2 regions of the Neobacillus sp. NRS-1170 genome follow, and region 1 is predicted to be linked to the other one. Evidence: riboswitches for the same ligand, from Rfam matches in the RefSeq annotation. Region 1 holds a riboswitch; the other holds the start of a gene.
The links. A riboswitch is a leader RNA that binds a small molecule or an ion and turns the genes downstream of it on or off. The one in region 1 is predicted to bind glycine.
Positions count from the first base shown of each region.

Region 2: another riboswitch for glycine. It lies ahead of ACIFOT_RS18565 (amino acid permease); the one in region 1 lies ahead of gcvT (glycine cleavage system aminomethyltransferase GcvT).

Region 1 covers NZ_JBITPF010000089.1:11,115-16,676, reverse strand. The annotation lists gene gcvPA (aminomethyl-transferring glycine dehydrogenase subunit GcvPA) at 1-100, opposite strand, end outside; gene gcvT (glycine cleavage system aminomethyltransferase GcvT) at 119-1,222, opposite strand; glycine riboswitch at 1,485-1,573, opposite strand; gene ACIFOT_RS29615 (DEAD/DEAH box helicase) at 1,740-3,428, shown strand; gene ACIFOT_RS29610 (YqhG family protein) at 3,406-4,197, shown strand; gene comGA (competence type IV pilus ATPase ComGA) at 4,307-5,425, shown strand; gene comGB (competence type IV pilus assembly protein ComGB) at 5,412-5,562, shown strand, end outside.
Region 2 covers NZ_JBITPF010000040.1:11,019-16,580, reverse strand. The annotation lists gene glsA (glutaminase A) at 1-473, shown strand, start outside; glycine riboswitch at 656-735, shown strand; gene ACIFOT_RS18565 (amino acid permease) at 899-2,263, shown strand; gene ACIFOT_RS18560 (hypothetical protein) at 2,409-3,065, shown strand; gene ACIFOT_RS18555 (DJ-1/PfpI family protein) at 3,376-3,927, shown strand; gene ACIFOT_RS18550 (phytoene desaturase family protein) at 4,055-5,341, shown strand; gene ACIFOT_RS18545 (RNA polymerase sigma-70 factor) at 5,384-5,562, shown strand, end outside.

The sequences.
Region 1 (5,562 bases):
CAGGGATATCACTAAACAGCTCATCAATGGAGGAAACACCAATCGTTTCAAGCATAGCCTTCTTATCTTGTTCAGTCATTGGTAAATAACGATGTTTCATAAAACTAGCTCCCTTCTGTTATTTCTTTTCTCTTTTATAAAAAGGTGTTGGAACTACTGTTGCTTTCAGGCGTTTACCGCGAATTTCCACTTCTACCTCTGATTCAAGACCAGCAAATTCTGTCTTAATTAGGGCAAGACCGATATTCTTCTTTAAGGTTGGAGACTGAGTTCCAGTCGTAACCTCTCCGATTAATTCTTCACCTTTATAGACTGGATAGCCGTGACGAGGAATTCCTCGGTCAATCATTTCGATACCAACCAATTTTCGTGGGAGGCCGCTTTCTTTTTGCTGCTTTAAAGCTTCTTTCCCGATGAAATCTACTTCTTTATTTAATTTCACCGCAAACCCAATACCGGCTTCCAGTGGAGAAATTTCCGCTGATAACTCTTGGCCATAGAGTGCTAATACCGCTTCGAAACGAAGAGTATCGCGTGCGCCTAATCCGCATGGGAGTATCCCCTCTTCTTCTCCTGCTTTTAAAATTTCTTTCCAAAGCATTGCGGCTTCTGCAGAATCACAATATACCTCAAAGCCATCCTCACCAGTATATCCGGTTCTAGATACTAGTGCCTTTTTTCCATTTATGAGCACTTCCTGCTGGAATTTGAAAAAGCCAATTCCACTTAAATCAGTATCCGTAAGCTTTTGCAGTACCTTTTCAGCTAGAGGTCCCTGAACGGCGAGCTGTGCCGTTTTTTCAGAAAGGTTTTCAATGCTGACATCGCCCTCTAAATGATCTGCAAGCCATTTATAATCCTTTTCAATATTGGATGCATTCACAACCAATAAATAGTGATTATCTTCGATTTTATAAACGAGCAGATCATCAACAGTACCGCCGTTTTCATAGCACATTGCTGTGTACTGGGCGCCGCCGTTTTTAATTTTTGAAATATCGTTTGTCATCATTTTTTGTAAATAATTTAAGCTGTCAGCACCTTTTACTTCTACTTCCCCCATATGGGAAACATCGAATAATCCAGCTCTTGTCCTTACGGCTTCATGCTCTTCCTTAATGCTTGAAAACTGGATAGGCAGCTCCCAGCCACCGAAATCAATCGTTTTCCCGCCGTATTCCTTATAAACGTCAATCAGTGGAGTACGTTTCAATTCAGTCATCTAAAATCCCCCTTCAATCTTTTACATGTTCATTATTCGTAAAAATTGACTCTTTAACAGAGATTAACCCATTAACAAAATCAGGAAAAATATTATTCTGATTTCGCATTTAAAAAAGTATTTTGACAAAGGAAAACATAAAAAAGGACAGAAACCTCCCTTTAAACGTAAGAAGGTCTCTGTCCTTGCACCTGAAAGTTTAACCTGGAATGGCTTTCCCCTTTGGTGGCTGCCCAAATTTATACAGCACTCTCCAGAGCCGCGTCAAACAAGAGTTCTTTTGCCTGAGAGATTCACATGGACTGCTTGCTCCTTCGGCGCTACAAAGGTAGTCTCTCCCCTTGTTATCATTCGCATTTATAATATTTTCCAATTTGGTCATACTAATTATACTTCTAAAATAAATTACCTTATTAAAATATTTAAAACTTTCAAAGCTATTATCATCCTACCATTAAAACATTACATTGAGCAATAACTTTTGTAAGGAACTTTTGCAGGAACAGGAGCTGAAACGATGTCTGTCGAAATTGAATTTGATTCCTCATGGCAGGATGATTTTTTGCATAGAATTGACAACGATGGTCCATGGGGAAATTGGGAGCTTTTTAAACTGGCTATTGGGGTTGAAAAACACCTTGTCATTCCTGAATTCGAGGGCCTTCAGGCACCGAATCATCTGGCTAATTTAACACCACTGCCTCACCAGCTTGAAACCGCTAAGCAAGTTATCGAAAACATGAATGGAAAAGCAATTCTTGCCGATGAAGTCGGACTTGGGAAAACGATTGAAGCCGGGTTGATTTTAAAAGAATACATGATTCGAGGACTGGTAAAAAAAGTATTGATCCTTGTTCCCGCTTCATTAGTTACCCAATGGGCTATTGAACTGAATAGCAAGTTTTTTATTCCTGCCATCACCCAAAGGAAAAGCTATGTATGGGAACAGTGCGATGTGGTGGTTTCCTCGATTGATACAGCGAAGCGAAATCCGCATCGGGACATTATTTACCAGCAGGATTATGACCTCATCATTATCGATGAAGCCCATAAATTGAAAAATAATAAAACGAAAAACTATGAATTTGTTCAGAATTTAAAAAAGAAATTTTGTTTATTGTTGACCGCCACTCCGATTCAAAATAGAATCGAGGAAATTTTTAACCTTGTTTCACTCCTTAAGCCAGGTCATTTGGGCAGCGAAACCGCATTCTACGAAAAATACAAACGCGATTCCCGTTCCTTAAATGATGATGAGCATTTAAAAGAACTGGTCAATAAAGTTATGATTCGGAACCGCCGTGCCGATACGGGAATTGAATGGACGAAACGACATGTTGAAACAATTCCCATCGAATTTACACAACCGGAAAAAGAACTGTATATGTCGATTACAGACCTAAAAAGCGAAGGTGACTGGGTCCAGACAAGTGCTTTCTCGGTCATGACCCTACAGCGGGAAGCTTGCAGCAGCAGAGAAGCTGTTTTTTATACGCTTAAAAACATGCTGCAGAAAAAGGAAAATCCTTCACAGGCCTTTGAAGAACAAATCCAGTATTTAATTAAAAAGGTGGAAGCTGTTCAGCAAAATTCGAAGGCAGAAAAAGCACTCGAGTTAATTCAAAAAGTGAATGACAAAGTCATTATTTTTACGGAATACAGGGCAACCCAGTTGTATTTGCAATGGTATTTAAAGCAGCATGGAATCTCCTCAGTCCCTTTTCGCGGCGGGTTTAAGCGCGGTAAAAAAGACTGGATGCGTGAATTATTTCAAAAGCACGCCCAGGTGTTAATTGCAACGGAAGCAGGCGGCGAAGGAATTAATCTGCAGTTCTGTAATCATATCATTAACTTTGATTTGCCTTGGAACCCGATGAAACTGGAGCAGCGGATTGGACGGATTCATCGCCTTGGGCAGGAAAAGGATGTTATGATTTATAATTTTGCGATAAAGAACACGGTCGAAGAGCATATTCTCAAGCTATTGTATGAAAAAATTCATTTGTTTGAGAAGGTTATCGGCGAGCTCGATGATATTCTCACGAAACTGGAATTCGGCAATATTGAGGATCATTTAATTGATATTTTTGGACAGTCCGCATCAGAAGGTGAAATGCGCATCAAAATGGAAAATTTATCATCAATGATCGAATTTGCAGAAAGTATGAAGAAAGGAGATTCACATGCAGCAGCAGGAAATTCATAGCTTTCTTTTGAACTATTTTAAAGCAAATGATTGTCCGATTGTCGAGAATAAGCCGGGGTATTTAACCGTTCAGCTTACAATTGAACTTGATAAAGCTTTAATGAACCGCCCTTTTTACTGGCATTATTTAGAAAAAACGGGCGGAATTCCGAATCCGATGAAGCTGACGTTTATTACTAATCAAAAAGCGGCCCCTGAGAATATGAGAGGGGAGATTATTCATTTCGGCTCCCCTCGGCTCCATCAAATATTTGAATCGACGAAAAATTTGGCCAGTTATATTCGGCTTTATGAAAACCATCAATATGGCAGCAGCCAAACACCTTTGATGCCTTGGCTCTGTATGAATGTTAAAATTTCTTATCAATGTGATCGGAAACGAGATATTTTTAAGTCTATTGGTTTGCAGCTGATAAATGGGCAGATGGTGGAGGATTTCCATGACAGACTGCAGAAAATTCCGCTGACCCCTAAAATACCGGATTACTCCTTTACACTATCACCATTAGTAAAGCCGAAAAGTGGGATGTCAAGAATCGAAAATTACCTTAAAGCGATGATTGAGGATGATGACCATTCCTGGGCCGATGACGCGAAAAAACGCTGGGAAAAGGATTTACGTCTTTTAGACCACTTCTATGAAGATGCCGAAGAAGAAAATGAAAGCTACGAAACAGAAAAACAGGCATTAAAGGAGCAATACGAACCAAAAATAAACATTTCATTCATCAACGGCGGGCTTTTCTACTTAACTGAAAAAGCAATTTAATCCTGGGGTGTCAGGCACCATGTGAAAATTTCACATGCCTGACACCCTATTTAAATATTTTTACAAAAAAATTTTTTTTTTAAAAATTTTAGAAGGAAAAGAGAGAACCATGTCGAAATATTTGCAAAGACAAAATAAAAAGGTGGTGTTACCCATTGTTAGCTCAATTGAAATTTTAGCAAACAGGATCATCACAGATGCAGCCCGAAACCAGGCGACAGATATACATATTATTCCACGGAAGAAAGACACTCTTGTCCAGATTCGTTTAACTAACAAGCTCATTCCCCGATTATCACTTCCAAAAGAAGAATGCGACAGATTAATTTCACACTTTAAATTTACAGCCAATATGGATATCGGAGAAAGAAGACGCCCGCAAAGCGGAGCCATTTTTTGCGAGGTCGACGGAAAATTAATGGGCCTTAGACTTTCCACTCTTCCATCTAACAACAGAGAAAGTCTTGTGATCAGGCTATTACCCCAGCAGGAACAAATTCCTTTTCATCAGCTCTCACTCTTCCCTTCTATGACTAGAAAACTGCTAGCACTTCTCAAACATGCTCATGGATTAATTATTTTCACAGGTCCAACTGGCAGCGGCAAAACGACCACACTTTACTCCCTTTTGAATGAAACTGCCCACCTATTTCATCGCAATGTCATCACCCTTGAAGACCCAATAGAAAAAAACTACGACTCCGTTCTGCAGGTACAGGTCAATGAAAAAGCCGGCGTCACTTATGCAGCCGGTTTAAAGGCCATTCTTCGTCATGACCCTGATATTATCATGGTTGGTGAAATCAGGGATGCCGAAACAGCTAAAATTGCCGTAAGAGCAGCACTCACTGGGCATTTGGTTCTCAGCACGATGCATACAAGGGATGCCAGAGGTGCGGTTTACCGCCTCAGAGAATTCGGTGTCAATTGGTTAGAGGTGGAGCAAACATTAATTGCCATAACCGGGCAAAGATTAGTTGAGCTAACCTGCCCCTATTGTGAGGGAGATTGTTCCCCATTATGTTATACAGATGGAAGATGGAAAAGAGCCAGCGTGTTTGAACTGTTATCAGGAAGAAATTTAAGCAATACCATGAAAGCGGCAAAAGGTGAGAGTATTGAAACACATTATCGGACAATTAAAGATGTGATTAAAAAGGGCATTGCCCTTGGTTATATACAAGAATCTGAATATGACCGGCTGGTATACGATCATGAAAAAACGTAAATGGTCAGTTAACGAACAAGCCGCCTTTTTAAAGAGAATCGGTGAACTTTTAGCCAGGGGGTATCCAATTGCAGCTGCAATTGAGTCCATATCATTACATTTACCTAAGTCTAGAAAGGAGGAATTATATGATTGTT
Region 2 (5,562 bases), on a different contig from region 1:
GTTACTGTGAAAATGTAGCCCGTTCCGAATTTGAATCCGCTGATTTAAACCGGGCATTATGCTATTTTCTGAAGCAGCATAACATCATCACTGAGGATGTAGAACCCTTATTGGATTTATACACCAAACAGTGTGCTGTTGAAATGAATTGTTTGGGTTTAGCAAGGATCGGGATGATTTTTGCGATGGATGGTGTGGACCCTCTTAATGGGAAACGGATTATGCCCGACGATGTAGCAAGAATTTGCAAAACCTTTATGGTAACGTGCGGAATGTATAATGCATCAGGCGAATTCGCCATCAAAATAGGGATTCCGGCTAAAAGTGGTGTATCAGGAGGAATCATGGGGGCTGTTCCTGGTAAATTTGGAATCGGCATTTTCGGTCCTGCTTTAGATGAAAAAGGGAACAGTGTGGCTGGACTTAAACTTTTGGAACTTTTGTCAAAAAGATATCGGTTGAGTATGTTTTAAAAGAAATCCCATCTGGCTGCCAGATGGGATTCATTATCCTTCCCTAAACTTAGGTAATTGCTTTAGTTGTTGACATATTATAAGAATACTATTAAAATTAAAAATTATTTAACAATAGTTAAACTCAATCAAAAAAATTAATAATTTAGCAAGCTATGATTGCTATGGATCGCACTATAGCAGGAGCAGCTTCTGGAGAGACCGCAGGAATACGCGGCGCCGAAGGGTTCACAATCTCAGGCAAAAGGACAGAAGAGTACTGAATATTTATTTGTTATGCTGACGATCGTTAGTGTAATAGATATTATTTATTATTCTTAGACCTAAGAGATTGGAGGATATCCAATCTCTTTTTTTATTGAGTTTACTATTTTGTTCATCGTTTCACATGAAACATTTTTCATCAATTTGAGAGGGAGATTGAAATGGAACAAAGAGAATTAAAGCGGAATTTAGAAAATCGTCACGTGCAGCTAATCGCCATTGGCGGCACCATTGGAACCGGATTATTCTTGGGTTCCGGTAAAGCCATACAGCTGGCGGGGCCATCCATCATACTGGCCTATTTAATCGTAGGAATCGCCTGTTTTTTTGTTATGAGAGCGCTGGGTGAACTGCTGCTGTCTAAAGCGGGTTATCAATCTTTTACAGACATTGCTGCAGACTATCTCGGACCACGGGCAGCGTTTGTCACCGGATGGACCTATTGGTTTTGTTGGATTATGACGGCGATGGCCGATGTGATTGCAGTTGGGGTATATGTTCGCTATTGGTTTGATATCCCCCAGTGGATACCTGCCATCGTTTGCTTAATTATATTATTAGGACTCAATCTATTAACCGTGAAGCTTTTTGGAGAATTGGAGTTTTGGTTTGCGTTAATAAAGGTCATAACCATTGTCGCCTTAATCACTATAGGGGTCATTTTGTTAGTGATGGGATTCAAGACCGATGCAGGAACAGTTTCAATAGAAAATCTATGGGGACATGGCGGGCTTTTTCCTAACGGGGTTTCAGGCTTCTTGCTTTCCTTCCAAATGGTTGTATTCGCATTTGTCGGTGTGGAATTAGTGGGAGTATCGGCAGCGGAAACATCCAATCCGGAAAAAAACATCCCATCTGCTATTAATAAAATTCCTTTAAGAATTCTCTTTTTCTACGTTGGTGCATTGATCGTTCTTTTATGCATTAATCCTTGGACAGAACTAAATGCAGCAGAAAGTCCTTTTGTCAAAACCTTTAGCTTGGTCGGGATTCCAATTGCTGCAGGCATTATTAACTTTGTCGTCTTAACATCCGCCGCTTCTGCATGTAACAGCGGGATGTTTTCTACAAGCCGGATTTTGTTTAATTTAAGCAAAAAGAATCAGGGGCCAGCTAACTTTGCGAAGTTGAATAAAAATCATGTACCAAGTAACGCGCTATTGATTTCCACTCTTGTTTTAACAGGGGGAGCTCTTTTGAGCAAATTAATTCCGGAACAAGCCTTTGGGATCGTGACAACCATTAGTGCGATTTGTTTTATATGGGTGTGGGGTGTCATTCTTATCTGCCATGTAAGGTATAAGAAAACACGGCCTGACTTACAGAAAAAATCAACATTTAAAGCGCCGTTTACTCCATTTATGAACTACGCTGTTCTAACTTTGTTTGCCATGATTCTTATTATTATGCTGTTCGCTCAAGCTACACGCACGGCCTTATTGTTGACGCCACTTTGGTTTATTCTATTATTTACATTGTATTCTTATAGAAAGAGAAAAGATAATAATCAAAGAATATCGGCATAGAATCAACGATTGGGGGCGACGGTTCTATTGGCTCAAAGTTTTAAAAAAGCCGTTAGAACCGACCCAATGGTCTCTGCACATATTGTCTATTATTTTAATAAACTATATTAAAGTGAATCTTAACAATTAAAGGGAGTTATCAGAATTGGCCACCTATACAGTTGATGTGTATGCTATTTTTGTCAATGGTGCTGATCCCAAATCAAATTTTAGTAGAGTAAAACAAGATATTTATAAAGCAAATCATGCATGGGAAGGTTGTATAAAATTTTTATTAAAAGGTGTTTATTTTAGTAAAGGAATCGTAAATGCTGGCACAATTCCTGCTGATAAGGTGTTTAAAAATAGTAGTATTCATTCTTTAATTCAGTCAGCTAGGAATGCTAATGAGCATAAAATAGGAATATACGTTTTTTATTTGAAAGGAGACTTTTTGGCTGAAGGAAGAGGTAAAAACGTAATAGGGGTTAGTGGGACAGAGATTGTAAATTTTAAAAGCAGCACGCAGTATGAATTCTTTGGACAAATTTTACTAACTGACATGGCTGCTAATCGTAACACATTGGCACACGAATTTGGACATATATTATTTAAACGATTCGATAAAATACAAAATAGGTTTATTAATGATGATCCATCAGGCCCTTATATCTATCATCAAATGGGAAGAATAGATCCAGCTCATAATAACAATCGGAAAAACTTAATGTTTCCAATATCACCTTCGGTTAATCCAATGGTTACATTACAGCAATGCCAATTGGCTAAGATGAGTAAAATAGTAAATATAAGATTCTTTTAAACTTGTGCGGTTGTTCAATATGAGCAGTCGCATTTTTACTTGCGAAGGAGTTTTGTTGATTTATGGAATTTGCAGGTATGCCGCTGTAATCAACTTAACTGAGAGGTCGTATTAAAATTCCATAGGTATAAGTGCCTGGCACCACCCACATTCTGTCGAATTCATCGACATTATTAGGGACGTGAGGCACTGTTTTTTAGGCCACTTTTTGTCCGATAATTTATTTTTGGATTTAAGGAAATTAAAGGAAGTATTATGAATATATAAATATTGGTACTAGCCTAATATTTTAAGAAAGGGAGTCGTTAAGGTGTCAAAAAAAGTATTAATCCTGGCAGGAGATGCTGTAGAGGCATTGGAAGTTTATTACCCGTATTTTCGTTGTCTTGAAGAAGGCTACAATGTGCAGATAGCCGCACCATCAAAGAAGAAACTGCAAACGGTAGTACATGACTTCATTGGATGGGATACTTATACGGAAAGTAAAGGATACTTAATTGAAGCACAGTTAGCTTTTGAAGAAGTAAATCCGGACGAATTTGACGGGCTGATTATTCCAGGGGGAAGAGCTCCGGAATACATTCGCTTAAATGAAAATGTTCCAAGAATTGTCGCCCGCTTTTTTGAAACAAATAAACCTGTAGCGGCGATTTGCCATGCAGGTCAGGTGTTAACAACCGTGCGCCAATACTTGGAAGGCCGTGAATTAACCGCTTATATCGCCTGCAAGCCGGATGTGGAAGCGGCTGGGGCAACCTATATTGAAAATCACCTCCATGTTCAAGGCAATCTCGTTTCCGGACACGCATGGCCGGATCTTCCGGGTTTTATGAAAGAGTTTATAAAATTATTAAACCAATAAGACTGAAAAGAAGCTCGTAGAAAAAATTTATTACTCTACGAGCTTTTTTAATTTTGTTTATGTTGTCACAAAAAAACATCCTCCCCCGTCTTGTTTATGAAAACCATATTGAAATGGAGGAAATAATGTGAAAACGTATGATGCAGCCATTATTGGCGGGGGGCTGGCGGGTTTAACAGCCGCAATTGATTTGGCAAGGGCAAATAAGTCTGTCGTATTGGTTGAAAAGGCAAGGCAGTGTGGAGGCCGGGCCATGACAATTGATAAAAATGGAGCATTGTTAAACTTGGGTGCACATGCTCTTTATAAATCGGGCCCTGCCGAAAATATATTATTAGAATTAGGGATTAGGATAGATGGGGGAAGTCCGCCGGCAAAAGGAACAGCCATTTGGAAAAACAAGGTAGTATCCCTTCCTCATTTGCTTTGGACGGAGCTTTCTTTGTCAGGAAAAATGGAGTTCGGTAAATTCATGCTTAAATTAAAAAACATGGATACAAATACACTGGAGATCATGACTTTAAGAAATTGGGCTGAAAAAGAAATTCATAGCCCCATGGTACGCCATATCTTCTATGCCTTATGCAGAACAGCCACGTATACACAAGATCCGGATTATCTATTAGTCGGTCCCGTTCTTAAACAGCTGCAAAGAAGCATCAAAAGTGGTGTTTTATATATAAATGGCGGGTGGCAAACGATTGTGGATCAATTGCGGGAGCTTGCCATAATATCTGGTGTTGAAATAATGAATAACAAAAATGTTGTTGAAATTGAATATGATCAGCAAGTAACAGGAGTTATTTTTTCAAACGGTGAAAAGATTTCTACTGCGCATGTCATCAGCACTGTTTCACCTGGAGAATTACACCGCTTGATTCGAAGTGCGGAAAAAACCTCCATCCTTACGTGGAAAAACCAATCAAGACCAGCGATGGCCGCCTGTTTGGATCTATGTTTAAAAAAGCTTCCGGTAGAAGGGCGGAATGTATCTATCGGCATCGATCAACCGGTGTTTTTCACCAATCAATCCAAGTATTCTCGATTAAGTGACAATGGGTCACTCGTGATGCATTTAGTGAAATATAATGGAGCAGCCGGAGGTGATCCAATCGAGGATCAAAAATTCCTTGAAGCCACCATGAGCATGCTGCATCCTGGTTGGGAAAAAGAGGTTGTAGCCAAACAATATTTACCCAATATGACGGTGGCAAATGACTATTTGCACATGGCCAGGACCGATCGGTTTCCCGGCCCAGTAGTGCCGGAGATTAGCGGACTATATATTGCAGGAGATTGGGCAAGTCATGGTGAATTTTTAGCAGATGCAGTAATGGAAAGTGCACGAAGAGCATCTTTGACGGTTATAAAAGATCTGGAAGAGCAAAAAAACAGGCCCTTGCCTATATCTTGATTGCCTGAAAAATGATGTTTTTATAGGAAGAAGGCATGTACGATGGAAAATATTGAGCAGTTATATTCCGAATACAAACCATTGCTGTTCTCGCTTGCCTACCGCATGCTTGGGAGCTTGATGGATGCAGAGGATATCATTCAAGAGGTATTTCTGACCATAAATAAAGGGATTCCTAAGGATATCCAAAACATAAAGGCCTATTTATGCAAATCTGTGAC